3 regions of the Streptomyces sp. AK08-02 genome follow, and region 2 is predicted to be linked to each of the others. Evidence: predicted binding sites of a transcription regulator. Region 2 holds the regulator's gene; each other region holds the start of a gene.
What was found. Region 2 encodes HrcA, which represses chaperone genes, less so after heat shock. Its sites were predicted from a motif close to TTNGCACTCNGNNNNNCNGAGTGCNAA; they were not measured.
Positions count from the first base shown of each region.

Region 1: groL (chaperonin GroEL) is a predicted target of HrcA. The motif match lies at 6,202-6,228, and genes of this name have one in related genera.
Region 3: groES (co-chaperone GroES) is a predicted target of HrcA. The motif match lies at 2,252-2,278, and genes of this name have one in related genera.

Region 1 is NZ_JARAZV010000015.1:159,280-168,626, reverse strand. It holds gene PV734_RS30315 (hypothetical protein) at 1-541, shown strand, start outside; gene PV734_RS30310 (Uma2 family endonuclease) at 604-1,272, shown strand; gene PV734_RS30305 (hypothetical protein) at 1,262-1,480, shown strand; gene PV734_RS30300 (DUF4157 domain-containing protein) at 1,523-2,701, opposite strand; gene PV734_RS30295 (NADH:flavin oxidoreductase) at 3,055-4,179, opposite strand; gene groL (chaperonin GroEL) at 4,446-6,074, opposite strand; gene PV734_RS30285 (cold-shock protein) at 6,466-6,672, opposite strand; gene PV734_RS30280 (MoaD/ThiS family protein) at 7,115-7,390, opposite strand; gene thrC (threonine synthase) at 7,507-8,820, opposite strand; SAM riboswitch class I at 8,836-8,983, opposite strand; gene PV734_RS30270 (glucosyl-3-phosphoglycerate synthase) at 9,145-9,347, shown strand, end outside.
Region 2 is NZ_JARAZV010000031.1:52,337-61,683, forward strand. It holds gene PV734_RS43225 (SpoIIE family protein phosphatase) at 129-2,282, shown strand; gene hemW (radical SAM family heme chaperone HemW) at 2,424-3,656, shown strand; gene PV734_RS43235 (DUF3097 domain-containing protein) at 3,853-4,674, opposite strand; gene PV734_RS43240 (MBL fold metallo-hydrolase) at 4,706-5,500, opposite strand; gene hrcA (heat-inducible transcriptional repressor HrcA) at 5,786-6,802, shown strand; gene dnaJ (molecular chaperone DnaJ) at 6,803-7,939, shown strand; gene PV734_RS43255 (nitronate monooxygenase) at 7,995-9,071, shown strand; gene PV734_RS43260 (16S rRNA (uracil(1498)-N(3))-methyltransferase) at 9,068-9,347, shown strand, end outside.
Region 3 is NZ_JARAZV010000028.1:1,212-10,558, forward strand. It holds gene PV734_RS41625 (THUMP-like domain-containing protein) at 1-274, opposite strand, end outside; gene PV734_RS41630 (polysaccharide deacetylase family protein) at 365-1,291, shown strand; gene PV734_RS41635 (polysaccharide deacetylase family protein) at 1,288-2,091, shown strand; gene groES (co-chaperone GroES) at 2,423-2,731, shown strand; gene groL (chaperonin GroEL) at 2,862-4,484, shown strand; gene PV734_RS41650 (ester cyclase) at 4,569-5,276, opposite strand; gene PV734_RS41655 (SDR family oxidoreductase) at 5,379-6,152, opposite strand; gene PV734_RS41660 (MOSC domain-containing protein) at 6,274-6,936, opposite strand; gene PV734_RS41665 (LysR family transcriptional regulator) at 7,068-7,967, shown strand; gene PV734_RS41670 (WhiB family transcriptional regulator) at 8,023-8,352, opposite strand; gene PV734_RS41675 (response regulator transcription factor) at 8,757-9,347, shown strand, end outside.

The sequences.
Region 1 (9,347 bases), on a different contig from region 2:
ACGGGGCGACGGCTGGTGGGCGTCGTTCACGCGGGGCGACGTACCGGCGGAACACGAGGCGGAGTCCCCGGAGGAACCGGACCGCCACCGTCCGACCCGCTCCCGGGCGTTCGTCCTGCTCGCCGCCCTGGGCCGTACCGTGCCCGCGCTGTCCCTCTCCCAGGCAGACTGTGCGGAGCTGGCGCCGCTGGTCGGGGAGTGGTTCGAGCGAGGGGCTGACGAGGAGTCCGTACGGCATGCCCTGACCGCCGGTCTGCCGACGCCGGTCCACCACCCGGCCGCCCTGATCCGCAGGCGCCTGACCAGCAAGATGCCACCCGAGCCCGCCGCCGTACGGCCGCCGCTGCGGATGCTGGAGTGCGCGAAGTGCGGGGTGCCGGGGCGGGCGGAGGCGCTGGCGGGGGGCGTGTGCGGGGATTGCCGGGGCGAGCGCGCCCCCACCCACTCCAGTGCGCCCCCGTCCAGCCGGACGATCCAGGCTCGCGCAGCCGAGATCCGCGCGGCGCTGATCGACCGACGCCGGGAAAGGCCACGCGTATGAGCGCTCCGACAGCGCGCCGACACCGCCCCGGGGCACCATGGTGGGAAGGAGGCGATCCCACCATGACCTTTGGCACCAGGCGCCCGCAGATGTCCCAGGAGGACTTCGAAGAGCTGGCCCGCAAGGCCCCCGCGAACGTACGGCTCGAACTCGTCGACGGGATGCTCCGCATACAGGAACCGCTAGGTGTCGAAGACTTCGAGGAGTTGGAGCGGCGGGCACCCGAGACCGTACGGATGGAGTACCTCACCGGAAAACTAGAGGTCAAGGCCATGTCCGACGGCGACCATAGCTGCATCTTCATGTGGCTGCTCCGTCAGTTCCTGCTGCAGCGGCCCGACCTGAACCTCATGCCCCGTCCCGGCATCAGGATCGAGGCCGACCGCAACGGACGCGCTCGCCCGGACGGGACCCTCGTACCGGTGGACCATTTCAGGGGGCACAGCGAATGGTCCGACTCCGTCGGCATCCTGATGGCTCTCGAAATCACCACCCTCGACAGAGACACGAACAAGCGCGACCGCATCGACAAGCCCCTCGGCTACGCGGCGGCCGACATCCCCGTCTATCTCCTCATCGACCGCGACAACAACACCGTCACCGTGTTCAGCGAACCGAAGGACGGACAGTACCGGCAGACCGCCGCCTCCCCCTGGGGAGCGACCGTCGACATCCCCGCCCCCGTGGGCATCACCCTCGACACCGAGAAACTCAAGGACTATGCCGACTGACCCGCTGGAAGAACCAGGCAGCCCGAGCGTGGGCAACAGGCCGGCGCCGTCCGCGCCGGAGAGCGGCGTCCTCGACCGGCTGGCCGCTCTGCAACGCAGCGCGGGAAACACCGCTGTCGTACGTTTCCTGAGTCCCCCGGAAGCGGAAGGGGCGGGGACGGCGGCCGAGCGGGAAGACCGTCCGGCCGGTGACGAAGGCGAGCGCTGAGCAGAGATCAAAAACGGGGCTGGACAGCGCTCAACGCGGGAATCAGTCCGCCGCGCCCGGGTCGTCGAAGTTCTTGTACTTGTCGGCGGGGAAGCCACCCGTGATGCCGGCCAACTGGCCCGCGTCGGCGCCCGTGGGCCTGTAGTGGCCGCTGTCGTTCGTCCATTTTTCCAGGACACCGTTGGTGAACACGGCGGTGCCCGCCCAGTACACGTGCCCGTCACCCTGCTTCGTGGCCTTGGCGAGCGCGGAATGCCCCTCCTCGTTACCGGTGCCGACCTGCGAAGCCATGATCTTGCCCGGCTTCCGGACGGGGATCACGAAGTTGAATTTGCCGTTCGCCAGTGACGGTGCCCCGTACGTCTTGCGGTCCGCGCGAAGTGCCACGGAGTACAGCATCGTCGAGAGATCCAGGGTGAGCTTGTAACGGCCGCCACTGCGCTCCTGGACCGTCATGTCGTTGGCGAACGCGACCGTCCCCTGCATAGGCACGGGAAGCGATACCTCCAGCTGGTTCTCCAGCTTGGCGGCCATGTCGTCCTTGCCCTGCGACCGCAGCAGCCGGGCGGTCCGTGTCAGGGCCGAAGCCGACCGGGCCGCCTCCACGTCCTCCGGGGTCACCCGCCGGGTGCGCTGGACCGCGACACCACCGGTCGCGACACCACCGGTCGCGACCCGCTGCACGTCATGCCCGCAGGCATGCCCGTGCTGGTGCTGCTCGCCATCGTTCGTCCTGGCGCCGCCATCGTTCGTCCGGCCGTCGGAGGCGATCCGCTGGACGGGCGCGGGCCCCTGCATGACCCGTTCCGCCGTGTCGACAGCGTGACGCTCGCCGCTGTCCGCCTCCTCCGAGATGCTCAGACCGGCGCCGTTGTCCACGCCCGGGACGGGCCCCTTCTGCTGGTCGAGCGTGTGTGCCAGCTCGTGCGCCCAGTCCTTCTGGCTCATCCCGCCACCGTCGACGATGTCCTGACCCGTGGTGAACGCCCTGGCCTCGACGGCCGCCGCCGCCTCCCGCGCGGCGGCTCCGTCGTGCACCCTGACCCCGCTGAAGTCGGCGCCGTCGAAACGTGCCTGCATCTCGTTCTTAAGGCCGGGCTCCAGCGGGCGCCACGGCGACTGCAGGGCGTTGTCCACGGCGACGCGCTGCACCTGGGCGTGGTCCGCGACCTCTTCCTCACGGTCGCCGCGTCCACTCCCGTTGGCCGCGACACGCTGCAAGTGGGTCAGCCAGGCGCTCGACAGTCCCGCGCGAGGCGTGCCGACACGCGACGCGGTCGAGGGCTGTCCGCTCCTGCGAGCGTGTCCATGTCCTAGGTGATGCACGCGAGTCCTCTTCCGAAGCGAGGGAGTTTGCTTCCCGTTCTACGACAGCGCAGAGGTCGCGGCAAGATCCGCACGGGCAGACCTGCTGCCCTTCTGGTGCGCGTTCACGACGACAGCGGGCCGGGGACCGGCACGGAAGCCGATGCTCCGTTTCCAGTCCCCGGCCCTACTCCCTACTCCCTGCTCCCTGCTCCCTGCTCCCTGCTCCCTGCTCCCTGCTCCCTGCTCAGCCCGGCTTGGCCGCAGGCTCAGCTCAACGACTCCAGCGCGGACGCGTCGTACGCCGTCAGCTCGCCCGTCCTGCCCTCCAGGACCTTCGCCGCCCACTCCGGGTCCTGGAGCAGCGCGCGGCCGACCGCGACGAGGTCGAACTCCTCGTTCTCCAGGCGGTCCAGGAGGTCGTCGATGCTCTTGACCGGGGAGCCCTCGCCCGCGAACCCGCGGATGAAGTCGCCGTCGAGGCCGACCGAGCCGACGGTGATCGTCGGCTTGCCGGTGAGCTTCTTCGTCCAGCCGGCCAGGTTGAGGTCCGAGCCGTCGAACTCCGGGAGCCAGTAGCGGCGCGTGGAGGCGTGGAAGGCGTCGACGCCGGCCGCCGCGAGCGGGGTCAGGATCGACTCCAGCTCCTCTGGGGTCTCGCCGAGGCGCGCGTCGAAGGCGCCCGACTTCCACTGCGAGTACCGGAAGATGATCGGGAAGGACGCGGACACGGCCTCGCGTACGGCGGCCACGATCTCCGTCGCGAACTTCGTACGGGCGACCAGGTCACCTCCGTACGCGTCCGTGCGGCGGTTGGTGGTGGACCACAGGAACTGGTCGATCAGGTAGCCGTGGGCGCCGTGCAGCTCGACCCCGTCGAAGCCGATGCGCTCGGCGGCCACCGCGGCGGCGACGAACGCGTCGATGACGTCGTCCAGGTCCTCCTGCGTCATCTCCTTGCCGGCGCCGGCGGTGCCGTCCAGCCGCAGACCCGACGGGCCGACCGGCGGGGCGTCGACGAACGGGGGCTGCCCGGCCGCCCTGTCCATGCCGATGTGCCACAGCTGCGGCACGATCTTCCCGCCGGCCGCGTGCACGGCGTCGGCGACCTTCGCCCAGCCCGCGAGCTGCTCCTCGCCGTGGAACCGGGGTACGCGGTCGCTGTCACCGGCGGAGTCGTGTCCGACGTACGTCCCCTCGGTGACGATCAGACCGACCCCGGCGCCCGCGCGGCGCGAGTAGTACGAGACCACGTCCTCACCGGGGACACCACCGGGCGAGAACTTGCGCGTCATCGGCGCCATCACGATCCGGTTCGGCACGGTCAGGCCGTTGAGCGTGACGGGCCGCGACAGGATCTGGGCCGCGCGGGAGGTCTGGGCGGGGGCTGTCACGTGGGGGCTCCTGGAAACGGGACGGGTGGAAAGGGAACGGGAAACGAGCGGGAGATGCGGTTACGCACAACTGCTTGCATGTGCATCAACTACAGCCCTCCGGCCCTCCATTCCTCCCGCCCGGGACGCCTGCTGTGATCCCGGCCACTACGGGCGACACCTCGGGGGCTGACTCAGGGCCCCGCAAACGCCCGAGGGCGGCACCCTCCCCGCGTGGGGAAGGGTGCCGCCCTCGGTACGAAGGACGGTGATCAACCAGAGGTCGATCAGAAGTCCATGTCACCGCCCGGCATGCCGCCACCGGCACCGGCGCCGGCGCCCGCCTTCTCCGGCTTGTCGGCGATGACGGCCTCGGTGGTGAGGAACAGCGCGGCGATCGACGCGGCGTTCTGCAGCGCGGAGCGCGTCACCTTCGCCGGGTCGATGATGCCCTCGGCGATCATGTCGACGTACTCACCGGTCGCGGCGTTGAGGCCGTGGCCGACGGGAAGGTTGCGCACCTTCTCGACGATGACGCCGCCCTCAAGGCCACCGTTGACGGCGATCTGCTTGAGCGGGGCCTCCAGGGCGAGACGTACGGCGTTCGCGCCGGTCGCCTCGTCACCCGTCAGCTCCAGCTTCTCGAAGACCGAGGAGGCCTGCAGCAGGGCCACGCCACCACCGGCGACGATGCCCTCCTCGACGGCCGCCTTCGCGTTGCGAACGGCGTCCTCGATGCGGTGCTTGCGCTCCTTGAGCTCGACCTCGGTCGCGGCACCGGCCTTGATGACCGCAACACCGCCGGCGAGCTTCGCCAGGCGCTCCTGCAGCTTCTCGCGGTCGTAGTCGCTGTCCGAGTTCTCGATCTCGGCGCGGATCTGGTTGACCCGGCCGGCGACCTGGTCGGCGGAGCCGCCGCCGTCGACGATCGTGGTCTCGTCCTTGGTGATGACGACCTTGCGCGCACGGCCCAGGAGGTCCAGGGAGGTGTTCTCGAGCTTGAGACCGACCTCCTCGGAGATGACCTCGCCACCCGTGAGGATCGCGATGTCGTTCAGCATCGCCTTGCGGCGGTCACCGAAGCCTGGGGCCTTGACCGCGACGGACTTGAAGGTCCCGCGGATCTTGTTGACGACCAGGGTCGAGAGGGCCTCGCCCTCCACGTCCTCGGCGATGATCAGCAGCGGCTTGCCCGACTGCATGACCTTCTCCAGGAGCGGGAGCAGGTCCTTGACCGAGGAGATCTTGGAGTTGGCGATGAGGATGTAGGGGTCCTCGAGCGACGCCTCCATGCGCTCCATGTCGGTCGCGAAGTACGCCGAGATGTAGCCCTTGTCGAAGCGCATGCCCTCGGTGAGTTCCAGCTCCAGACCGAAGGTCTGGGACTCCTCGACGGTGATGACGCCTTCCTTGCCGACCTTGTCCATCGCCTCGGCGATGAGCTCGCCGATCTGCGTGTCGGCGGCGGAGATGGAGGCGGTCGAAGCGATCTGCTCCTTCGTCTCGACCTCCTTCGCCTGGTCGAGCAGCGCACCGGAGACGGCCTCGACGGCCTTCTCGATACCGCGCTTCAGGGCCATCGGGTTCGCACCCGCGGCCACGTTGCGCAGGCCTTCGCGGACCAGCGCCTGGGCCAGGACGGTCGCGGTCGTCGTGCCGTCACCGGCTACGTCGTCCGTCTTCTTCGCGACTTCCTTGACCAGCTCGGCGCCGATCTTCTCGTAAGGGTCCTCGAGCTCGATCTCCTTGGCGATGGAAACACCATCGTTGGTGATCGTGGGGGCGCCCCACTTCTTCTCGAGGACGACGTTGCGGCCCTTGGGGCCGAGGGTGACCTTGACGGCGTCGGCGAGCTGGTTCATCCCGCGCTCGAGACCGCGCCGTGCCTCCTCGTCGAACGCGATGATCTTGGCCATGTGAAGTGGTCCTCCCGGACTGGGGTGGATTGCTCCGGACCGCGCTGGCGCCCGCGACGGACGGCCTGCCTGCCCTGGTGATTCCTTGCACCACCTGGCCTGCGGGCCTCACCCACCCGGTCCTTCGTTATCACTCTCACCTTCAGAGTGCTAACGCCAATGATTAGCACTCGCCCCTGCCGAGTGCAAGCGGCTCTCGAAGATCCGCAGGTGAACAGGGGGGTGGCTACGGCCCGGTAGCAACACCGAAGCGGCATCGGACATCACCTGCGGACATCACCTGCGGACATGCCGATGGGCCCGCACCCCGTGAGGTCCCACGAGGTACGAGCCCATCGAAATCCTTCGATGAAGGAAGAAGAACGTCGCTGCGCGTGCTCCGGCGCGTGCTTCAGGTGATCGCCAGACGGACCATGTCCGCCTGCGGCCCCTTCTGGCCCTGCGAGATCTCGAAATCGACCCGCTGACCTTCCTCGAGGGTGCGGTAGCCGTCCATCTGAATCGCGCTGTAGTGGACGAAAACATCCGCACCACCGTCGACCGCGATGAAGCCGTACCCCTTCTCCGCGTTGAACCACTTGACGGTGCCCTGAGCCATGCCTAACTCCCCTATTACTGGCCCTTGCACGGATCCGCACTTCGCGGATCCGGGTCAGACCTCACCCCCCCAACCGGTGGAGGTGTGCGCCGGAACGCGTCGACCGCGGCCGAATGTATCTGTCCAACTGCCCTCTGCAACAGGTCAATTGGACGAGAAATCCGGGCACGCCAGGTCAGGAAATATGCGGAGAATTCACGCGGATTCAGGGCAAGCCGGGCCCCACAAAGAGAACAAAGAACGCAAAATGCCTGCACACTTTGGCTACTTCTCGTTGGGTGCGCGGCAGGAATCAATACGCGTGCGGCGAGCGAGATGGTGCGGCTTCCCCAACTGTACCGCGCTCAACCATACAGAATTGCCCCCTCCGCTTCTCTCACGGAGGGGGCAATTCGATGAACTCTCGGTAATCGATGTTACCGACGGTTACTACTCGCGGGTATCAGCCGCCGGCGACCGCGGGAATGATCGACACCCCGGCACCGTCCGGCGTCGCCGTCTCCAGCCCCTGCTCGAAGCGGACGTCGTCGTCGTTGACGTACACGTTGACGAAGCGACGCAGCTTGCCCTGGTCGTCGAGCACCCGGGCGGCGATCCCGGTGTGGTTCTTCTCCAGATCGGCGATGACCTCGGCCAGGTTCCCCCCTTCGGCGGTCACCTCGGCCTGTCCACCGGTGTAGGTGCGGAGGATGGTAGGGATGCGGACAGAAACGCTCACGGTGAAAACCTCCGGTCAGGTGACATACCTAGGGGCGCGGGGCTGCGCTGGATCTGCGGCTACCGCCGCGTGGGCGCGACCAGCCCCCACGAGCCCGCAGACGAACGAAACACCTCTTACGCGAGTCCGGCCGCGTGGAACGACTCAAGGCTGGGCCGAATGGTCGCGGTCAGGCCGACGTCCGCCACCGCGTCCAACGTCTTCAGACCGTCCCCGGTGTTCAGCACAACAGTGGTGAGGGTCGGGTCCAGCAACCCGTTCTCGATCAGCTTCTTCGTGACACCCACGGTCACCCCACCGGCGGTCTCCGCGAAGATCCCCTCCGTACGCGCGAGCAGCCGAATCGCGTCAACGACCTGCTCATCGTTGACGTCCTCAACCGCTCCCCCCGTCCGCCGCGCGATGTCCAGCACGTACGGCCCGTCCGCCGGGTTGCCGATCGCCAGCGACTTGGCGATGGTGTTGGGCTTCTGCGGCCGTACGACGTCCTGCCCGGCCTTGTAGGCCACGGACACCGGCGAGCAGCCCTCCGCCTGGGCGCCGAAGATCTTGTACGGCTTGTCCTCGACGAGCCCGAGCTTGATCAGCTCCTGCAGCCCCTTGTCGATCTTCGTGAGCTGCGACCCGGAGGCGATGGGCACGACGAGCTGGTCCGGCAGCCGCCAGCCGAGCTGCTCGCAGATCTCGTACGCCAGGGTCTTGCTGCCCTCCGCGTAGTACGGGCGCAGGTTGACGTTGACGAAGCCCCAGCCCTCGCCGGCCGGGTCGCCGATCAGCTCGGAGCAGAAGCGGTTCACGTCGTCGTAGTTGCCCTCGATGCCGACGAGCTCGCCGCCGTACACCGCGGCCATGACGACCTTGCCCTGCTCCAGGTCGTGCGGGATGAACACGCAGGAGCGCAGGCCCGCCCGGGCGGCGGCGGCGCCGACGGCACCGGCCAGGTTGCCCGTGGAGGAGCAGGAGAGGGTGGTGAAGCCGAAGGCGCGGGCGGCCTCCAGGGCCTGGGCGACGACCCGGTCCTTGAAGGAGTGCGTCGGGTTGCCTGAGTCGTCCTTCACGAAGAGCTTGCCGGCGTCGACACCCAGCTCGCGGGCGAGGTTGTCGGCCTGGACGAGCTTGGTCCAGCCGGGGTTGATGTTCGGCTTCTCGGCGACGTTCGCGGGAACTGGCAGCAGGGGCGCGTAACGCCAGATGTTCGCGGGTCCCGCTTCGATGCGCTTGCGGAGTTCCTCGGTGTCGGCCGCCGAGTGGACGGCGAAGTCGTAGGCGATCTCCAGCGGGCCGAAACACTCCTCGCAGGCGAACACCGGACCGAGGGGGACCCGGTGACCGCATTCACGACAGGAGAGTGCGGCGGCGGGGCCGAGATCAACAGGGGTGACGGAGCCGGAAGTGGTGCTCTCGGTGCTCTCGACAGTTTGCGCAGCCATGGAGGCGAAGCCCTTTCCTCATCTTCCTCACGACGCGTTTCGCCATGAGACGGATTTGGCACCTTCCCGAGCCGGGAGCCTCGCCACATGAGATGCGACAGGATCGGCTGGAGGGTTGCCGGGGCTTCATCGGGCCGTATCCCTCTGCCCCTCTGGATGAGCGGTATGAAGTTGTGAGGTTGTGAACAGAGGTGACCTCGGACATGCGATGGTCACCCGCGTTGTTCAAGACTGTAACCGAAGGCTTGGATGGTGGTGGGAGCCGTCCGAACCGCGAGATACAAGATCGCGCTTCCCCCCATGCAACGTAAGGGAGAGCCGCACGTGCTGGAAGACGTCGAACGCTGGCTGAGCACGCGCTCCTGGTCCGCCCGCGACCGCCCGCTGAAGAAGCTGATCGCCGCGAAGCGTTCCTCGAACGCCACGGTGAGTGTCGTACTGCCCGCGCTCAACGAGGAGGAGACCGTCGGTGAGATCGTCGCCGTCATCCGCCGTGACCTGATGCTGAAGGTCCCGCTCGTCGACGA
Region 2 (9,347 bases):
ACTTGCGTAGCACTGTTCGCACCCATGGTTGCTCACTTCGGTAACTCGGCGCTTATGGGCGTGGTCGGTCTGTCACTCTGTCCGCGTCCACTGAGGTGTATTCGTACGATCTGCCCGGGGAGCCGCTGATGGGGGCCATTCCGACGCAACGGGAGACCGTCCCCCGTGCGCCGTCTCGTGCGCCGGGCGCGCCCGCGTACCGGGGTGCGGATCAGCGCGCGGACCGGCGTGCGGTGGCCCATGCCACGCTCGGCGGCAGTCCTCTCGCGCCCGGCGCCGCACGTGGGCTCGTCCGCGCCGCTCTGGCCGAATGGGCTCAACTCGGCCTGCCAGGCGCCGCGTCACTGCCCGACCGGCTCATCGACGACGCCATGGTGGTCGTCAGCGAACTCGTCACCAACGCCGTCGTCCACGCGGGGACTGACGTGGAACTGCAGTGCCGCCTGGAGACCCCGGGAGAGTGGGAGGAACCGGGTGAGCTGGGTGGGCTGGGTGGGCTGGGTCAGTCGGAGGGTGACGGGTGCGAAGAAGGGGAGAGGGAAGGGGAGGGGGTGGACGGCGTCGCGCTTGTCGTCGAGGTGTCCGATCACCATCCCTCCCGCGCACCTCGGGACGGCGGTGCCGAACTGCCGTACGACATACCGGAGTACGGGCGTGGACTGCGTCTCGTCTCCGTGCTTTCCGAGGCATGGGGGGTCACCTACCGAACCGGCATCAAGACCGTCTGGGCGCGTATCCCCGCCGACGGCATGATGATCGACGACGACCTCGACCCGTGCGCCGGGACCCAGACACTCGGCCAGGGGTTACGGGTCGCCGGGATCCTCGCCCCCGAGCCGCAGCGCGACCCGCGCGACGCGCACGACCAGGAGTGGCTCAACCACGGGGCCCTCTCCTTCCTCGCCGAGGCCTCCGACCTGCTCGCCGGGCAGCTCGACGAGGACCTCGTCGCCGCGCTCGCCGGACAGCTCCTCGTGCCGCGCCTCGCCGACTGGTGCGCGGTGTGGCTGGAGGACGAGTCCATGGGGCGCGGGAGCTGGGGCGACGGAGGCGGAGGCGGAGGCGGCGACGGGGACGGTGGGTACACCGGGCCCGGGCCACGGCTCGTCGGGGTCTGGCACGGCAGCGAGGACTCTGTCGAGGAACTGCGCCGCGCCCTGGAGAAGGACCCGCCGCGCCCGCCCGACACCACCAGAACCGGGCCGGTCACGGTGCCGTGGCCCGGCGAGGTGCTCGGCGGGCACGGGGACACCGGCTCCGCGCTCGCCTACCGGCTGGTCGCGGGCGGTCGGCCGCTGGGCACGCTGGTCATCGGGCGGGCCGGGACGATCCGCTTCCTCGACGAGGTCACCGGCCTGGTCGAGGATCTCAGCCGCCGCGTGGCCCTCGCCATCGGCGCCGCCCGACAGTACGCCCGCCAGGCCACCATCAGCCGTATCCTCCAGCGCGGACTGCTGCCCGGCGCCGTCGCCGAGATCCCCGGCGTCAGCAGCGCCCTCGTCTACGAACCCTGCGACAAGGGTGGCCCCAGCGGCGACTTCTACGACCTCTTCCCGGCCGGCGACGGCCGCTGGTGCTTCGCCGTCGGCGACGTCCAGGGGAAGGGGCCGGAGGCGGCCGTGGTGATCGGGCTGGCACGGCCGTGGCTGCGGCTGCTCGCCCGTGAGGGGTACCGGGTCGCCGATGTCCTCGACCGGCTCAACCAGCTGCTCCTCGACGACGCCACCGAGACGGCGGACGCGGCGGCCCGCGCGCTGGTCGCGGCGGACGGGCGGCCCGCGCCACCGGTGGGATCAGGGGGCTCGGTGGGATCGGTGGGCTTCGCCGATCCCACCGCGCAGGCCGTGGGACGGCAGGGCGAGGGGCCGCAGACCCGGTTCCTATCCCTCCTCTACGGCGAGCTCGTACCCTTCGACGGAGGCGTGCGCTGCACTCTCGCCTCGGCCGGGCATCCGCTGCCGCTGGTGCTCCGGGCGAGCGGTGAGGTCCTTACGGCCGCCGAACCGCAGACCCTGCTCGGGGTCGTCGAGGACGAGACGTACACGAGCGGAAGTTTCGAGCTGTGGCCGGGCGACAGCCTGCTGTGCGTCACCGACGGGGTCACCGAGCGGCGCTGCGGGCCCCGTCAGTTCGACGACGGCGACGGGCTGGCGAGCGCCCTCGCCGGCTGCGCCGGGCTGGACGCGCAGCTGATCGCGGAACGTATCCGCCGACTCGTCCACGAGTTCGGGGAGAAGCCGCCCGAGGACGATCTGGCGCTGCTGGTGCTGCAGACCGGCTGACGCGTCCGGCTGATGTGTCCGGCGGATGTGTGCGACTTACGCGTCCGGATGGCGCGTGCCCTGACGCCCGGATCGCGTCCCGGTGATGCCCAGGCCATCTGGTGGGGCGGGTCGTCGCGGCGGTGCTGGACAATGGAAGGCATGCCCTCCGCACTCCCCGACGGCGAACCCGTCCCCGACGACGGCGCTCTGCCCGCCCCCGCACTCGCCGGGGCCGCGGACCGTCCCCTCGGGTTCTACCTCCACGTCCCGTACTGCGCGACCCGCTGCGGCTACTGCGACTTCAACACCTACACGGCGACCGAGCTGCGCGGCACGGGCGGTGTCCTCGCCTCCCGCGACAACTACGCCGACACGCTCATCGACGAGGTCCGGCTCGCGCGGAAGGTGCTGGGCGACGACCCCCGCGAGGTTCGCACGGTCTTCGTGGGAGGCGGTACGCCCACACTCCTGGCCGCCGAGGATCTCGTACGGATGCTGCGCTCGATCCGCGACGAGTTCGGCCTCGCGGCGGACGCGGAGGTGACGACGGAGGCGAACCCGGAGTCCGTGGACGAGCGGTATCTGGCCACCCTGCGCGAGGGCGGCTTCAACCGGATCTCCTTCGGGATGCAGAGCGCGAAGCAGCACGTGCTGAAGGTGCTGGACCGTACGCACACGCCCGGGCGGCCCGAGGCGTGTGTCGCGGAGGCGCGGGCGGTGGGGTTCGACCATGTGAACCTCGATCTGATCTACGGCACGCCCGGCGAGTCGGACGACGACTGGCGGGCCTCGCTGGAGGCCGTGCTCGGTGCGGGGCCCGATCACGTGAGCGCCTACGCGCTGATCGTGGAGGAGGGTACGCAGCTGGCTCGGCGTATCCGCCGGGGCGAGGTTCCGATGACCGACGACGATGTGCACGCCGACCGGTATCTGATCGCCGACGAGGTGCTGGGGGCTGCGGGCTACGACTGGTACGAGGTGTCCAACTGGGCGACCTCGGAGGCTGCCCGGTGCCTGCACAACGAGCTGTACTGGCGTGGCGCCGACTGGTGGGGCGCGGGGCCCGGGGCGCACAGCCATGTGGGGGGCGTGCGGTGGTGGAACGTGAAGCATCCGGGGGCGTACGCGGGGGCGCTGGCGGCGGGGCGGTCGCCCGGGGCGGGGCGTGAGGTGCTGTCGGAGGAGGACCGGCGGGTCGAGCGGATTCTGCTTGAGCTGAGGTTGCGGGAGGGGGTGCCGTTGGCGCTGTTGCGGGAGGCGGGGCTGGGGGCTGCGGGGCGGGCGTTGCGGGAGGGGTTGCTGGAGGCGGGGCCCTATGGGGAGGGGCGGGCGGTGTTGACGTTGCGGGGGCGGTTGTTGGCGGACGCGGTGGTTCGGGACCTGGTGGACTGACGGGCTGGGATTCGCCCCCGCCGCCCCTACCCGTCCCATCCCGTTCCTGGGGGCTGCGCCCCCAGACCCCCGCTCCGGCCCTGAACGGGCCTTGTCCTCAAACGCCGGACGGGCTGGAAATGCGGGCCGGAGCTGGAAATGCGGGCCGGGGCTGGGGGGTGTGGGTGGGTGGGAAGGGAGCTCGCGCTTCGCGCAGTCACGCTTCTGGTGGTGCTGTCACGAAGTCGATCAGTTCCTCCACGCGGCCCAGGAGCTCCGGTTCCAGGTCCCTGTAGGAACTCACCCTCGCCAGGATCGCCTGCCACACCGCACCCGTGTTCTGCGGCCAGCCCAGTTCCCGGCACACGCCCGTCTTCCAGTCCTGTCCGTGTGGGATGCGGGGCCAGCCGGGGATGCCCAGTGACGTGGGCTTCACCGCCTCCCACACGTCGATGTACGGGTGCCCGACCACCAGCGCGTGTTCGCTCGTCACCGACCGCGCGATCCGGAACTCCTTGGTGCCCGGGACCAGGTGGTCCACCAGAATGCCCAGGCGGGCGTCCGGGCCGGGGGCGAACTCGGACACGATCGCGGGGAGGTCGTTGATGCCCTCCAGGTACTCGACGACCACGCCCTCGACCCGCAGGTCGTCTCCCCACACCTTCTCGACCAGTTCGGCGTCGTGCCGGCCCTCCACGTAGATCCGCCCCGCCCGGGCCACCCGTGCGCGGGCACCGGGAACCGCCATCGAACCGGAAGCGGTACGGGACGGACGTACCGAAGACGCGGCCGGTGACCCGGTCGGGCGGACCAGGGTCACCACCTTGCCCTCCAGCAGGAAGCCGCTCGGCTCCAGCGGGAACACCCGGTGTCTGCCGAAGCGGTCCTCCAGGGTGACCGTGCCCGCCTCGCAGCGGATCACCGCGCCGCAGAAGCCCGTACCCGGCTCCTCGACCACCAGGCCGGGGTCCGCCGGGACCTGCGGCACGGGCTTGGGCTTCTTCCACGGTGGGGTCAGGTCCGGAGAGTACTGGCGCATTCGGATGACGATAGGAGAAGCGGTCGTGCCGTCAGGTCACCGGCTCCCGCGACACGCCGAAACGCCGTGCCAGGGCGTCCCGTTGGGCCCGTACGAACGCCGCGTCCACCACCGCGCCGTGGCCGGGTACGTACAGTGCGTCCTCGCCGCCCAGGGCGAGGAGGCGGTCGAGGGCCGCCGGCCAGTGCGACGGTACGGCGTCGGGGCCCGCCTGGGGTTCGCCCGACTCCTCGACCAGGTCGCCGCAGAAGACGGTGGTTGAGTTGTTGCTGGTGGGGGTGGCGGTGGCGGCCTTGGTGCGTACTACTACCGCCAGGTCGTTGCGGGTGTGGCCCGGGCCCACGTTCCAGAGGGTGGCTTCCCTGCCGGCGCCCAGTTCGACGGTGAGGCTTCTGCGGATCTCCTGATGCGGGACGATCAGTGTGTCCGCCGCCTCCTCGGCCGCGCGGACGTCCAGGCCGTTGCGTACCGCGTCCGCGCACAACGCCTCGCGCCCCAGTTGCCCGAATTCGCTTCCTGAGCCGTCCGCACCCCCGGCCGTCAGGACATGCGCACCCGCGAACGCCGCCGCCCCGAAAACATGATCGAAATGGGGGTGCGTGAGTGCGAGAAAGTCCACTCGGCGCCCGGCCAGCGACTGGGCTTCCAGGCGCAGCCTCGCGCCCTCCGCGAGGCTCGATCCGGCGTCGATCAGCAGGGCGCCGGCCGGCCCGGTCACCAGCCCCACCGTGCAGTCCCAGACCGGCAGCCGGCATCGCCCCACCCCGGCCGCCAGGCGCTCCCATCCCAGGTCGCCCCACCTCGGCTCTTCCCAAGTCACCTTCATACGGCGACGCTAGCCGCAGCGGGCGGAAGCGGTGCGAGTCGTGGGGCCGAGAGGGTTGCCGAGGACACGACATCGCAGGACAGGTCGGTACAGGTCGGCAGGTCGGCGCGGGCCGCCCTTGCCGGGGGCGTACCCGACAGCCGTACACTGGGCCGGGGAAGTCTGGCACTCGGGCACGAAGAGTGCCAGGGAAGGCCAATGGAGAGCCGAAGAGCAGTGCAGGTCGGTGCGGAAGCCCGGTTACCGGGGTAGGCACTCAGGGGACGACAGCTGGAGGTGTGCGCGATGCTCAGTGAACGCAGGCTCGAAGTGCTGCGCGCCATCGTCCAGGACTATGTCGGCACCGAGGAGCCGGTCGGGTCCAAGGCGCTCACCGAGCGGCACAACCTCGGGGTCTCACCGGCGACCGTCCGCAACGACATGGCGGCGCTGGAGGACGAGGGCTTCATCGCCCAACCCCACACCAGCGCCGGGCGCATCCCGACCGACAAGGGCTACCGGCTCTTCGTCGACAAGCTCGCCGGCGTCAAGCCCATGACCGCGCCCGAGCGGCGTGCCATCCAGAACTTCCTGGACGGCGCCGTCGATCTCGACGACGTGGTCGGGCGGACCGTCCGGTTGCTCGCCCAGCTGACGCGGCAGGTCGCCGTCGTGCAGTATCCGTCGCTCACCCGCTCGACCGTGCGGCACGTGGAACTCCTCTCGCTCGCTCCCGCGCGCGTGATGCTCGTGCTGATCACGGACACGGGCCGGGTGGAGCAGCGGATGATCGACTGCCGGGTGCCCTTCGGGGAGGTGTCCCTGGCGGATCTGCGCGCGCGGCTCAACAGCCGGGTCGCGGGCCGTCGGTTCGCGGACGTGCCGCAGCTCGTGCAGGATCTCCCGGACGCCTTCGAGGCGGAGGACCGGGGGACGGTCGCGACGGTGCTCTCCACCCTTCTGGAGACGCTCGTCGAGGAGACCGAGGAGCGGCTGATGATCGGCGGAACGCCCAATCTGACCCGCTTCGGACATGACTTTCCCCTCACTATCCGACCCGTTCTGGAAGCCCTGGAGGAACAGGTCGTACTTCTCAAACTCCTTGGTGAGGCCGGGGATTCGAGCATGACCGTACGAATCGGTCACGAGAACAAATACGAGGGACTCAACTCCACGTCCGTCGTGTCGGTCGGTTACGGTTCGGGCGGCGAGGCAGTGGCCAAGCTCGGCGTGGTCGGACCGACCCGCATGGACTACCCGGGAACGATGGGAGCGGTACGCGCAGTGGCACGGTACGTCGGACAGATCCTGGCGGAGTCTTAAGTGGCCACGGACTACTACGCCGTACTCGGCGTGCGCCGCGACGCGTCCCAGGACGAGATCAAGAAGGCGTTCAGGAGGCTCGCCCGCGAGCTGCACCCGGACGTCAACCCCGATCCGAAGACGCAGGAGCGGTTCAAGGAGATCAACGCCGCGTACGAGGTGTTGTCGGACCCGCAGAAGAAGCAGGTCTACGACCTCGGCGGCGACCCCCTCTCGCAGGCGGGCGGCGGAGGCGCGGGCGGCTTCGGCGCCGGTGGCTTCGGGAACTTCTCGGACATCATGGACGCGTTCTTCGGAACGGCGTCCCAGCGGGGGCCGAGGTCGCGTACGCGGCGCGGCCAGGACGCGATGATCCGGCTCGACATCGAGCTGGACGAGGCCGCCTTCGGGACCACCAAGGACATCCAGGTCGACACGGCCGTGGTGTGCGCCACCTGTAGCGGTGAGGGCGCGGCGCCGGGGACCTCGGCCCAGACCTGCGACATGTGTCGCGGGCGCGGTGAGGTCTCCCAGGTGACGCGGTCCTTCCTGGGCCAGGTCATGACCTCGCGGCCCTGCCCGCAGTGCCAGGGGTTCGGGACGGTCGTTCCGACCCCGTGCCCCGAGTGCGCGGGCGACGGGCGGGTGCGGTCGCGTCGGACCCTGACCGTGAAGATCCCCGCAGGTGTCGACAACGGTACGCGGATCCAGCTCGCCGGCGAGGGTGAGGTGGGGCCCGGTGGTGGTCCCGCCGGTGACCTGTACGTCGAGATCCATGAGCTGCCGCACTCGCAGTTCCAGCGGCGCGGGGACGACCTGCACTGCACGGTGACCCTTCCGATGACGGCGGCGTCACTGGGCACGAAGGTGCCGCTGGAGACGCTCGACGGGCTGGAGGAGGTCGACATCCGTCCGGGCACGCAGTCCGGGCAGTCGATTCCGCTGCACGGCCGGGGTGTCACGCACCTGCGGGGCGGGGGACGCGGTGACCTCATCGTCCATGTCGAGGTCATGACCCCTTCGAAGCTTGATCCCGAGCAGGAGCGGTTGCTGCGCGAGCTGGCGCTGCTGCGGGGCGAGGAGCGGCCCACGGGGCAGTTCCAGCCTGGGCAGCAGGGGCTGTTCTCGCGGTTGAAGGACGCCTTCAACGGCCGCTGAGCGAGGGCCGAAGGGCTGATTCGGACTTGTGCGGAGGACGTGACAACATGCCGTCATGTCCTCCGCACTGACCGATCTCTTCCCTCATCCGATCGTGCAGGCGCCCATGGCGGGCGGCGTCTCCGTCCCGCGGCTCGCCAGCGCCGTCGCGGATGCGGGTGGGCTCGGGTTCCTCGCCGCCGGGTACAAGACCGCGGACGGCATGTACAAGGAGATCCAGCAGCTGCGCAAGCTCACCGGACGCCCCTTCGGCGTGAACCTCTTCATGCCGCAGCCGGACTGTGCCGACCCCGCCGCCGTCGAGGTCTACGCCCATCAGCTCGCCGGTGAGGCGACCTGGTACGACACCGAGCTGGGCGACCCGGACAGCGGACGTGACGACGGCTACGACGCCAAGCTCGCGGTGCTTCTCGACAACCCGGTCCCGGTCGTCTCCTTCCACTTCGGGGTGCCCAGCAGCGACGTACTGGAATCCCTGCGGCGAGCGGGCACCCTCACCCTGGTCACCGCGACCACCGCCGAAGAGGCCCTTGCCGTGCAGCGGGCCGGGGCCGACGCGGTGATCGTGCAGGGCGTCGAGGCCGGTGGCCATCAGGGCACCCATCGTGACAACCCCGAGGCGGACGGGTCCGCTGTCGGGCTGCTCGCCCTCATCGCCCTGGTCCGCGAGACCGTCGACCTCCCCCTCGTCGCCGCCGGCGGGCTCATGCGAGGCAGCCAGATCACCGCCGTCCTCGCCGCGGGCGCGAGCGCCGCCCAGCTCGGCACCGCCTTCCTCGCCACCCCGGAGTCCGGCGCCCACGCCCTGCACAAACAGGCGCTGACCAACCCGCTCTTCGTCCGTACGGAGCTCACGCGCGCGTTCTCCGGCAGGCCCGCCCGGGGCCTGGTGAACCGTTTCCTGCGCGAGCACGGCCCGTACGCGCCGGCCGCCTATCCCGAGGTCCACCACCTCACCTCGCCGCTCCGCAAGAAGGCCGCCGAGGCCGACGACGCGCAGGGCATGGCGCTGTGGGCGGGACAGGGGCACCGGATGGCCCGTGACCTTCCGGCCGGGGAACTGGTGCGGGTGCTGGTGGACGAGATCGAGTCCGCGCGGGACGCGCTGCTGAGCGGGGGCGAGCGTTCGTGACCGCTCCCGTGTTCGTCGTCGAGCGGTTGCCCGATGTCCGCCAGTACGTTCTTGACGGGCCCGAAGGGCGCCACGCCGTCTCCGTGAAGCGGCTGCGGGCCGGTGAGACCGTCGTCCTCACCGACGGCGCCGGGCGCTGGGCCGAGGGCGAGGTCGTCGCCGCCGAGGGCAAGGACCAACTGGTGCTGCGGCTCGGGCCGGTCGTCGAGGAAGCCGTCCAGTCTCCTCGTATCACCGTCGTCCAGGCTCTTCCCAAGGGTGACCGGGGCGAGTTGG
Region 3 (9,347 bases), on a different contig from region 2:
CGGCCACGCTCGCCCGGGTCGACTGCTCGACCCCGTTGGGCGTGAAGAACATCCGCCCGGCGTCCTCGGCGCCGAACTTCGCCACCGCCCGCTGCCGCAGGCGCTCCTGTCCGAGCGCCGCCGAGACCAGCTCGGCGGGGTGCTCGCGGCGCAGCCGGGTGGCGACGGCCAGCTCACGGGCCGGCTCGGTACCGCGCACCTCGTCGAGGAGGGCGCGGCCCACCGGGGTGAGCAGGGCGGCGAAGGCGGAGAGGGGTGCGGCGAGGTCGTTCACCGGGTCATTGTGGGCCAGCCGGTGGACGACGTGCCTCCGGCGGCGGTGTCGGCCGCGATCCGGGGTCCCGCGCTGGGAAGATCCGGCACCATGCGAACGGTAGGACAAAATGACAAAAAGCGGTCAGTGGCCCGTGCCGGGATCGTCGCGCTCGCCATGGCCGCACTCGCCTCGGGCTGCGCGGAAGGAGCCGCCCCGCCGAAGAGCAGCCGCCCCGCCCCGGGCCAGGAACTGCGCCTGAACGCACCCCCGGCGCGCGCCCTCGACGCGTATGCCCGGAACCTGGGCCGCTCCCACGCGGCCCGGGTCGCCGCAGCGAAGCGGTGGGGCCTGAGCGCGCCCCCGCTGACCGCCCCCGCGCCCCCCACCCGCAGGGCGAGGCCCACGACCCGCAAGGGCTTCGAGGTCGACGACCACGAGAAGCGCGGCCTGCCGCCTGTCTTCACCACGATCCCCACCCGCGACAAGGTCGTCTTCCTCACCATCGACGACGGCGCCGAGAAGGACCCGGCGTTCCTGCGGATGATGAGCGAACTGAAGATCCCGTACACCGCCTTCCTCAGCGACTACCTGGTCAAGGAGGACTACGGCTACTTCAGGAAGATGCGCGACCGGGGTGTCGTACTCAACAACCACACCCTCCGTCACCGCTATCTGCCCGCTCTCTCCTACGAGAGCCAGAAGGCCGAGATCTGCGGCATGCAGGACGTGATCACCAAGCGCTACGGCACCCGCCCCGCCCTCTTCCGCCCGCCGTACGGCAACTACGACGAGGACAGTCTGCGCGCGGCGAAGTCGTGCGGCGTGAAGTACGTCCCGCTGTGGAACGAGGAGGTCTTCGCCGACCACTGGGAGTACCGGGAAGGGGACCGGGACCTCCACCCCGGGGACATCGTCCTCAGCCACTTCCGCGGCGAGGACGACGGGAAGGGCACGATGCCCGACATGGTCCGCCGCTTCATGAAGCTCGTCACCGCCAAGGGATACGCGGTGGCCCGTCTGGAGGACTACCTGTGACCGCGCGCCCACTGGCCGCCGCACTCGCCGCCGCGCTCCTGGCGGCGACGGCCACCGGCTGCGCCCAGTCCGTGGACCCCATCGAACGCCTGGGCAGAAGAGCGGCCCAGGCGGCCCACCACAGCCGCACACACTCCTCCTCGACCACCGACGCGCAGGCATACCGCCGCTGGGGCCTGTCGTCCCCCGTGCGCCTGGCCCCGCCCCCGTCCACGCACCCTCGCAGGATCCGCGCGGCCGGCCCCGGCCTCCCCCCGGTCGTCGACCGGGTCCCGACCCACGACAAGGTCGTCTTCCTCACCTACGACGACGGCGCCGAACGCGACCCCCGCTTCGTCGACCTGGTCCGCGAACTGCGCCTCCCGGTCAGCATGTTCCTCACGGCGCGTGTCGTGGGCCCGGGCTACGCCCACTTCGCCCGCCTGCGAGAGGTCGGCGCGAGCGTCCAGAACCACACCGTGGACCACCAGTCCCTACGGGGCCTGCCGTACGCCGGCCAGCGCGCCGAGATCTGCGGCCAGCAGGACAGACTCCGCGAACGGTTCGGCCTCCGCCCCCGCCTCTTCCGCCCGCCCTACGGCACCTACGACACGACCACTCTGAGAGCGGCCTCGGACTGCGGGGCCTCGGCGGTGGTGCGGTGGACCCCGGGGGAGGAGCCGCTCGGCCCGGGCACCATCGCCCTGGTGGGCCCGGACGACGACCTGAACGGCCCGCCCCTGGTCGAACGGACGGTGCGACTCCTCCAGGAGATGGAGCGGAAAGGCCTGAGCGTGGGCCGCCTGGAGGACTATCTCTGACCAGACTCCTCAGCCCGTCCGGCGTCTGAGGACGAGCGCGTCCGGCGCGACCACGGGGGCCTGGGGCCGGAGCCCCCGGAAACCGGCGCCCACACCCACCAACAGCACCTCACCGGAACCCACGATCACCGACCCCCCGCCCGCCGAACCGTCGGCGACATTGGCACTCCGCTTGACCGAGTGCTAATCGCAGTCATAGTCTCAGTTCTGGCACTCCCCCCTGGAGAGTGCCAACAGCGACGGGCAGGTCCGGCACCCGCGACGACGGATCGACCTGGTCGCCACCTCAGACAGTTAACCCCGTGAGATCTCCGAAGGGGGAGGTCGGATCGTGACGACCACCAGCTCCAAGGTTGCCATCAAGCCGCTCGAGGACCGCATTGTGGTCCAGCCGCTCGAAGCCGAGCAGACCACGGCCTCTGGCCTGGTCATCCCGGACACCGCCAAGGAGAAGCCCCAGGAGGGCGTCGTCCTGGCAGTGGGCCCGGGCCGCTTCGAGAACGGCGAGCGCCTGCCGCTCGACGTGAAGACCGGCGACATCGTGCTGTACAGCAAGTACGGCGGCACCGAAGTGAAGTACAACGGCGAGGAGTACCTCGTCCTCTCGGCTCGCGACGTGCTCGCGATCGTCGAGAAGTAATTCACCCGGATTCATCAGCATTACCAGCACTGCAGTGAACTGCGCCCCTGGCCCCCGCGACTCTCAACAAGCCGGGTGCTGGGGGCGCAGTTCGTTTCACCCACATTTCCGAGAGGGCTGAACCGCTCCCATGGCGAAGATCCTGAAGTTCGACGAGGACGCCCGTCGCGCCCTTGAGCGCGGCGTCAACAAGCTTGCCGACACGGTGAAGGTGACGATCGGCCCCAAGGGCCGCAACGTCGTCATCGACAAGAAGTTCGGCGCTCCCACCATCACCAACGACGGCGTCACCATCGCCCGCGAGGTCGAGCTCGACGACCCGTTCGAGAACCTCGGCGCCCAGCTGGTGAAGGAGGTGGCGACCAAGACCAACGACATCGCGGGTGACGGTACGACCACCGCCACCGTGCTGGCCCAGGCGCTCGTCCGCGAGGGCCTGAAGAACGTCGCCGCCGGCGCCTCCCCGGCCGCCCTGAAGAAGGGCATCGACGCGGCGGTCAAGGCTGTGTCCGAGGAACTCCTCGCGACCGCCCGCCCGATCGAGGAGAAGTCCGACATCGCCGCCGTGGCCGCGCTCTCCGCGCAGGACACGCAGGTCGGCGAGCTCATCGCCGAGGCGATGGACAAGGTCGGCAAGGACGGTGTCATCACCGTCGAGGAGTCCAACACCTTCGGTCTGGAGCTCGACTTCACCGAGGGCATGGCCTTCGACAAGGGCTACCTGTCCCCGTACATGGTGTCCGACCAGGAGCGTATGGAGGCCGTCCTCGACGACCCGTACATCCTGATCCACCAGGGCAAGATCGCCTCCATCCAGGACCTGCTGCCGCTGCTGGAGAAGGTCATCCAGACCAACTCCTCCAAGCCGCTGCTGATCATCGCCGAGGACGTCGAGGGCGAGGCCCTGTCGACCCTGGTCGTGAACAAGATCCGCGGCACCTTCAACGCGGTCGCGGTCAAGGCCCCCGGCTTCGGTGACCGTCGCAAGGCGATGCTCGGCGACATGGCCGCGCTCACCGGCGCCGAGGTCATCGCCGAGGAGGTCGGCCTCAAGCTCGACCAGGTCGGCCTCGACGTGCTGGGCACCGCCCGCCGCGTCACCATCTCGAAGGACGACACGGTCATCGTCGACGGTGGCGGCGACAAGGGCGCTGTGGCCGGTCGCGTCAACCAGATCAAGGCCGAGATCGAGAACACGGACTCCGACTGGGACCGCGAGAAGCTCCAGGAGCGCCTCGCGAAGCTGGCCGGCGGCGTGTGCGTGATCAAGGTCGGCGCCGCCACCGAGGTGGAGCTGAAGGAGAAGAAGCACCGTCTCGAGGACGCGATCTCCGCGACCCGCGCCGCGGTCGAGGAGGGCATCGTCTCCGGCGGTGGCTCCGCGCTCGTCCACGCCGTGAAGATCCTCGAAGGCAACCTCGGCAAGACCGGCGACGAGGCGACGGGTGTCGCGGTAGTCCGCAAGGCCGCCGTCGAGCCGCTGCGCTGGATCGCCGAGAACGCCGGCCTGGAGGGTTACGTCATCACCTCCAAGGTCGCCGAGCTCGACAAGGGCCAGGGCTTCAACGCCGCCACCGGCGAGTACGGCGACCTGGTCAAGTCCGGTGTCATCGACCCGGTCAAGGTCACCCGCTCCGCCCTGGAGAACGCGGCCTCGATCGCCTCCCTCCTCCTCACGACCGAGACCCTGGTCGTCGAGAAGAAGGAAGAGGAAGAGGCCGCCGCGGCCGGCGGCCACGGCCACTCCCACTGAGCCAACAGCTCACGCGGCACGAAGAAACCCCCCGTTCCTGGCTGGAACGGGGGGTTTCTCCCTTCGCGGGCGGTCCGATGCCCCCTACTGCTCCATGGAGTCCAGCACTCCGAGCTGCCCCATCAGCCCCAGCCGGTCGTACTCCCACCAGCCCTCGACGATCTTCCCGTCAGTGTCGAACCGGTGAATGGTCGTGCCGGTCATCGAGACATGTCTGCCACTGCTGGGAATCCCGAGGAAGTCGCCGCGCTGGGTCCCGTTCCACGTCCAGCGGGTGCAGACCCGGTCGCCCTGGGCGATCTGGTCGTGCACGGTGAACGCGAAGTCGAATCCCTCACGCCACATCTGCATCTCGCGCCGGGCCGCGTCCAGCCCGATGACATCCTGCTCGTTGGACGGGTCGTGGTCGTGGTAGCTCTCCACGAACAGGTCGTTGAGCGAAGGCAGTTCACCCCTGGTGGCGATCACCTCGAAGAACCGCCGCGAGGAGTCCGCGCACAACTGCTCGTCCCGCACCACGTCCAGATCCGTGAACGTCGGCATCTCGTCGCACAGGGCGACCATCTCCCGGAAGATCCGGTCCGTCTCCGGAAGATTCGAGTTCCGCATCGCCTCCTCGTACGACGGGAACTCCACGATCTCGACGAAGTGCGACGAGTCCGAGAGATCCTTGCCGAGCATCGTGTGCGTCGCGGACCTCTTCCCCTTGGTCTGCTCGACCCAGGTGTCCATCAGCCGGTTCATCTCGTCGAACCGACTGGTCTTGCAGTCAATCAGCTGTACGAACGTCATGGCGCCGCCTCCGGCCCCCCTGGGTCCGGTACCTCACTCCATACTCCCACCGGAGCCGCGGCGCCACCTCTCGCACCAGGACCCGTAAAGAGATCACTGAGATCACTGAGGCCCGTACTTCCGTCCCGTCTTCGACGAGATCCCGCCGAGCAGTGCCCGCGGCGTCACCTTCACCACGCCCATCAGCGCCTTGTAGCGCGGGTCCGGGATCGACAGCGACTTACCCCGGGCCAGATCGGCGAGCGCCGCCGCGACCAGCTTGTCCGCGTCCAGCCACATCCAGTTCGGGATGTTGTCCGTCCCCATCCCGGCCCGCTCGTGGAACTCCGTACGCACGAAACCGGGAGCCAGCGCCATCAGCCGCACCCCGCTCCCCGCCAGATCCTTCGCCGCCCCCTGCGTGAACTGCACGACCCACGCCTTCGACGCCCCGTACGTACCGCGCGGCACGAACGCGGCGACGGACGCCACATTGACGACACCCCCGCGCCTCCGCTCCCGCATGGCCTCGGCCGCGGCACTGGTCAGCCGCAGCACCGCCTCGCAGTGCACCTTGAGCATCCGCAGCTCGTCCGCCATCGAGACGTCGAGATAGCGGCCCTTGTTGCCGAAGCCGGCGTTGTTGACCAACAGGTCGACGGGGTTCTTGCGGTCCCCGAGACGTGCGGCCACCGCCTCGATGCCGGCGTCCGTCGCGAGGTCGGCGCTCAGCACCTCCGCCTCGATGCCGTGCCGGTCGTGCAGTTCGGTCGCCTGCTCGCCGAGCCGCTTGGCGTCGCGCGCCACCAGGACGAGGTTGTGGCCGTCGGCCGCCAGTCGTCGCGCGAACGCGGCGCCGATACCCGCGGTGGATCCCGTAATCAAAGCCGTTGTCATGGCGCAAGATTAGTGACCCGGGCTGTGCCCGTCCGCCCCCTGCACGCTCCCTCCCGATCGTGAAGTCCCCGCCAGGACACTCCGGGTAATCCCTTGTCAGCGGCCGTGCCCCACCTGCGAGTCAGCCGTACTTCCTCACATACGAGGCGGCTGCCGTCGCCGCCTCCGAATGCAGCGCCGCACCGGCCGTGAGCAGCCGTGGCAGCAGAGTCCGCTCGGTCGTCAGGGCCCGGAAGTACAGGGCGACCGTCACCTCGTGATCCGGCCGGTGCACGATGTCGACCGGGTCGCCCGCCCGTATCTCGCCCGGCTCGATCACCCGTAGATAGGCGCCCGGCGCACCCCGCTCCGTGAACCGCCGCACCCACCTTTTCTCACCCAGATGGCCCTGAAAGGTCGCACAGGGGATGCGTCCGCTGGTGACCTCCAGGACCAGCTCGGACCCGATCCGCCAGCGCTCGCCGATCAGCGCGCCGGACACGTCCAGGCCCCGCGTGGTGAGGTTCTCGCCGAACATCCCGTCGCGCAGCGGGCGGCCCAGCTCGCGTTCCCATGCGTCGAGATCCTCGCGCGCGACCGCGTACACCGCCTGTTCGTCGCCGCCGTGGTGCTGCTTCGAGCACACCGCGTCTCCGGCCAGACCGCTGCCGCCGATCCCCTTGGGCCCGGGCGCCGCCACCCGCACCGGCCCGTCCACCGGCCGTTTGTCGATGCCGGTGCCCTGCGGATGGTCCGTGTACGGCACGGACTGCGCACGACCCACGTTCACGGACAACACCTTCATCACCACTCTCGCCCCCGCACTCGCCGTTTCACCCATCGCATTCATGACCACGACCACACGCTAAGTCACTCATCCCCAAAGTGTCGACGCATTATTCTCCACAGAATCAAAGGATCACTTATGATCGAGAAATGATCGAAGCCCGTCATCTCCGTGTCCTGCGCGCCGTGGCCGCCACCGGCTCCTTCTCGGCGGCGGGCCGCGAACTGGGCTGCACCCAGCCCGCCGTGAGCCAGCAGATGAAGGCACTGGAAGCCTCGGTCGGTACCCCACTGCTCATCCGCAGCGGGCGCGAGATGCGCCTGACCCAGGCGGGCGAGGCCCTCGTGCGACACGCGGCGGGCATCCTCTCGGGCCTCACGGCGGCGGAGGAGGAGGTCGCGGCGATCGCCGGACTGCGGGCGGGCCGGGTCCGGCTGGTCTCCTTCCCCAGCGGCAGCTCCACCCTCGTCCCGACGGCCCTCGCCGCCCTGCGCGCCGCTCACCCCGGCACCCGGGTCTCCCTGGAGGAGGCCGAACCCCCGCACTCGGTCGAACTGCTGCGCGAGGGCGACTGCGACGTGGCGCTCGCTTTCCGTTACGAGGGAGCGGCCGGCGCCGGTGAGTGGGACGACCTGGTGGTCCGCCCCCTTCTCACCGACCGGCTCGTCGGCCTCGTACCCGAAGGGCACCGGTTGTCCCGCGCCGAGTCCGTCGCCCTGACCGAACTCGCCGCCGAGTCCTGGATCGCCGGCTGCCCGCGCTGCCGGGGCCAGCTGGTCGAGGCATGCGAGGGCGCGGGTTTCACCCCGCGCATCGACTTCGCGACCGACGACTACCCCGCGGTGGTCGGTCTGGTGGGCGCGGGTCTGGGCGTGGCGGTCCTGCCCCGGCTCGCCGTCGAGTCCGTACGGCCGCGGGGTGCGCGCATCGTGACGCTGGAACCGGCGGTCCGGCGGGAGATCGTCGCGCTGACCCTGCCCGATCTGGCACAGGTGCCGGCGGTCGCGGCGACGCTGGACCAACTCGCGCGGGCGGCGGACCGGGTCTGAGCGGGTGGGCACGCGTGCGCGTGCTCATGCGGGCCGCACCGAGAGAAACGTTCCTTCAGTTGTTCGAGTCGAGGTCCCCGCCACCGGCCGACGCCGACACCAGCCGGTTGCGGGCCCGTCCCATCAGCTCTTCGCGCTCGTCCTCGGTCAAACCGCCCCACACGCCGTACGGCTCGCGCACCGCCAGCGCGTGTGCCGCGCACTGCGCGCGGACCGGGCATCGCATGCAGACCTCCTTGGCCGAGTTCTCGCGAGCGCTCCGTGCCGCACCGCGCTCTCCCTCCGGGTGGAAGAAGAGCGAGCTGTCGACCCCACGGCAGGCCGCGAGGAGCTGCCAGTCCCAGAGGTCCGCGTTCGGACCGGGAAGGCGGGAGAAATCTGCCATTGTTTGTCCCCTTGTTGCCGTTCTGGGCTGAGTTGGTGCCCCTGACCGTACAACTACGATCTAAGGAGATGAAAATATGACTCATTGCGAATCTAGCCTCAGACACCAATAAAAGGGAAGAAAAACGGCTGAATGGGGCATAGGTTGTGATGAAACGTTGAGGGTCTGCTGTGCATGTCTGCACCGTGTCCACGCCCTCACGTAGAGTGCCGAAGACGACACACAGCCCCGTAACTCTTTCGAGTGACCGTCGTTGAGAGTGCGGAGGCGGTTGGAGGAACAAGCGCTCGGACGGGCGGCAGTACCCACTGCCGAGAAAATCGGTCGAGTGTCAACCGCACAGGTGACAATTCTGTACCAGCCTGGAGGCTCAAGGTGACGCGCATCAGCTGCGGAGGGCGGCCATGACATCCGTCCTCGTCTGCGACGACTCCCCGCTTGCCCGAGAGGCGCTCCGCCGCGCGGTCGCGACCGTGCCCGGTGTCGAGCGCGTGACCACGGCGGCCAACGGCGAGGAAGTCCTCCGCCGCTGGGGTGCCGACCGTTCGGACCTGATTTTGATGGACGTACGCATGCCCGGTCTGGGCGGCGTCGAGACGGTCCGGCGGCTGCTGTCCGCCGACCCCGGAGCGCGCATCATCATGCTCACCGTCGCCGAGGACCTGGACGGCGTGGCGCTCGCCGTCGCCGCCGGTGCCCGCGGCTATCTGCACAAGGACGCCTCGCGCGCCGAACTGCGGGCCACGGTGACGCAGGCGCTGGCCGACCCGACCTGGCGGCTCGCGCCGCGCCGACTGCGCTCGGCCGAGATGGGCGCCGCGCCCACCCTCACCGCGCGTGAGATCCAGGTCCTGGAAGGCATGAGCCACGGCCGGTCGAACGCGGAGATCGGACGCGAACTGTTCCTCTCCGAAGACACGGTGAAGACGCACGCCAGGCGCCTTTTCAAGAAGCTCGGCGCCTCCGACCGTGCGCACGCGGTGGCGCTCGGTTTC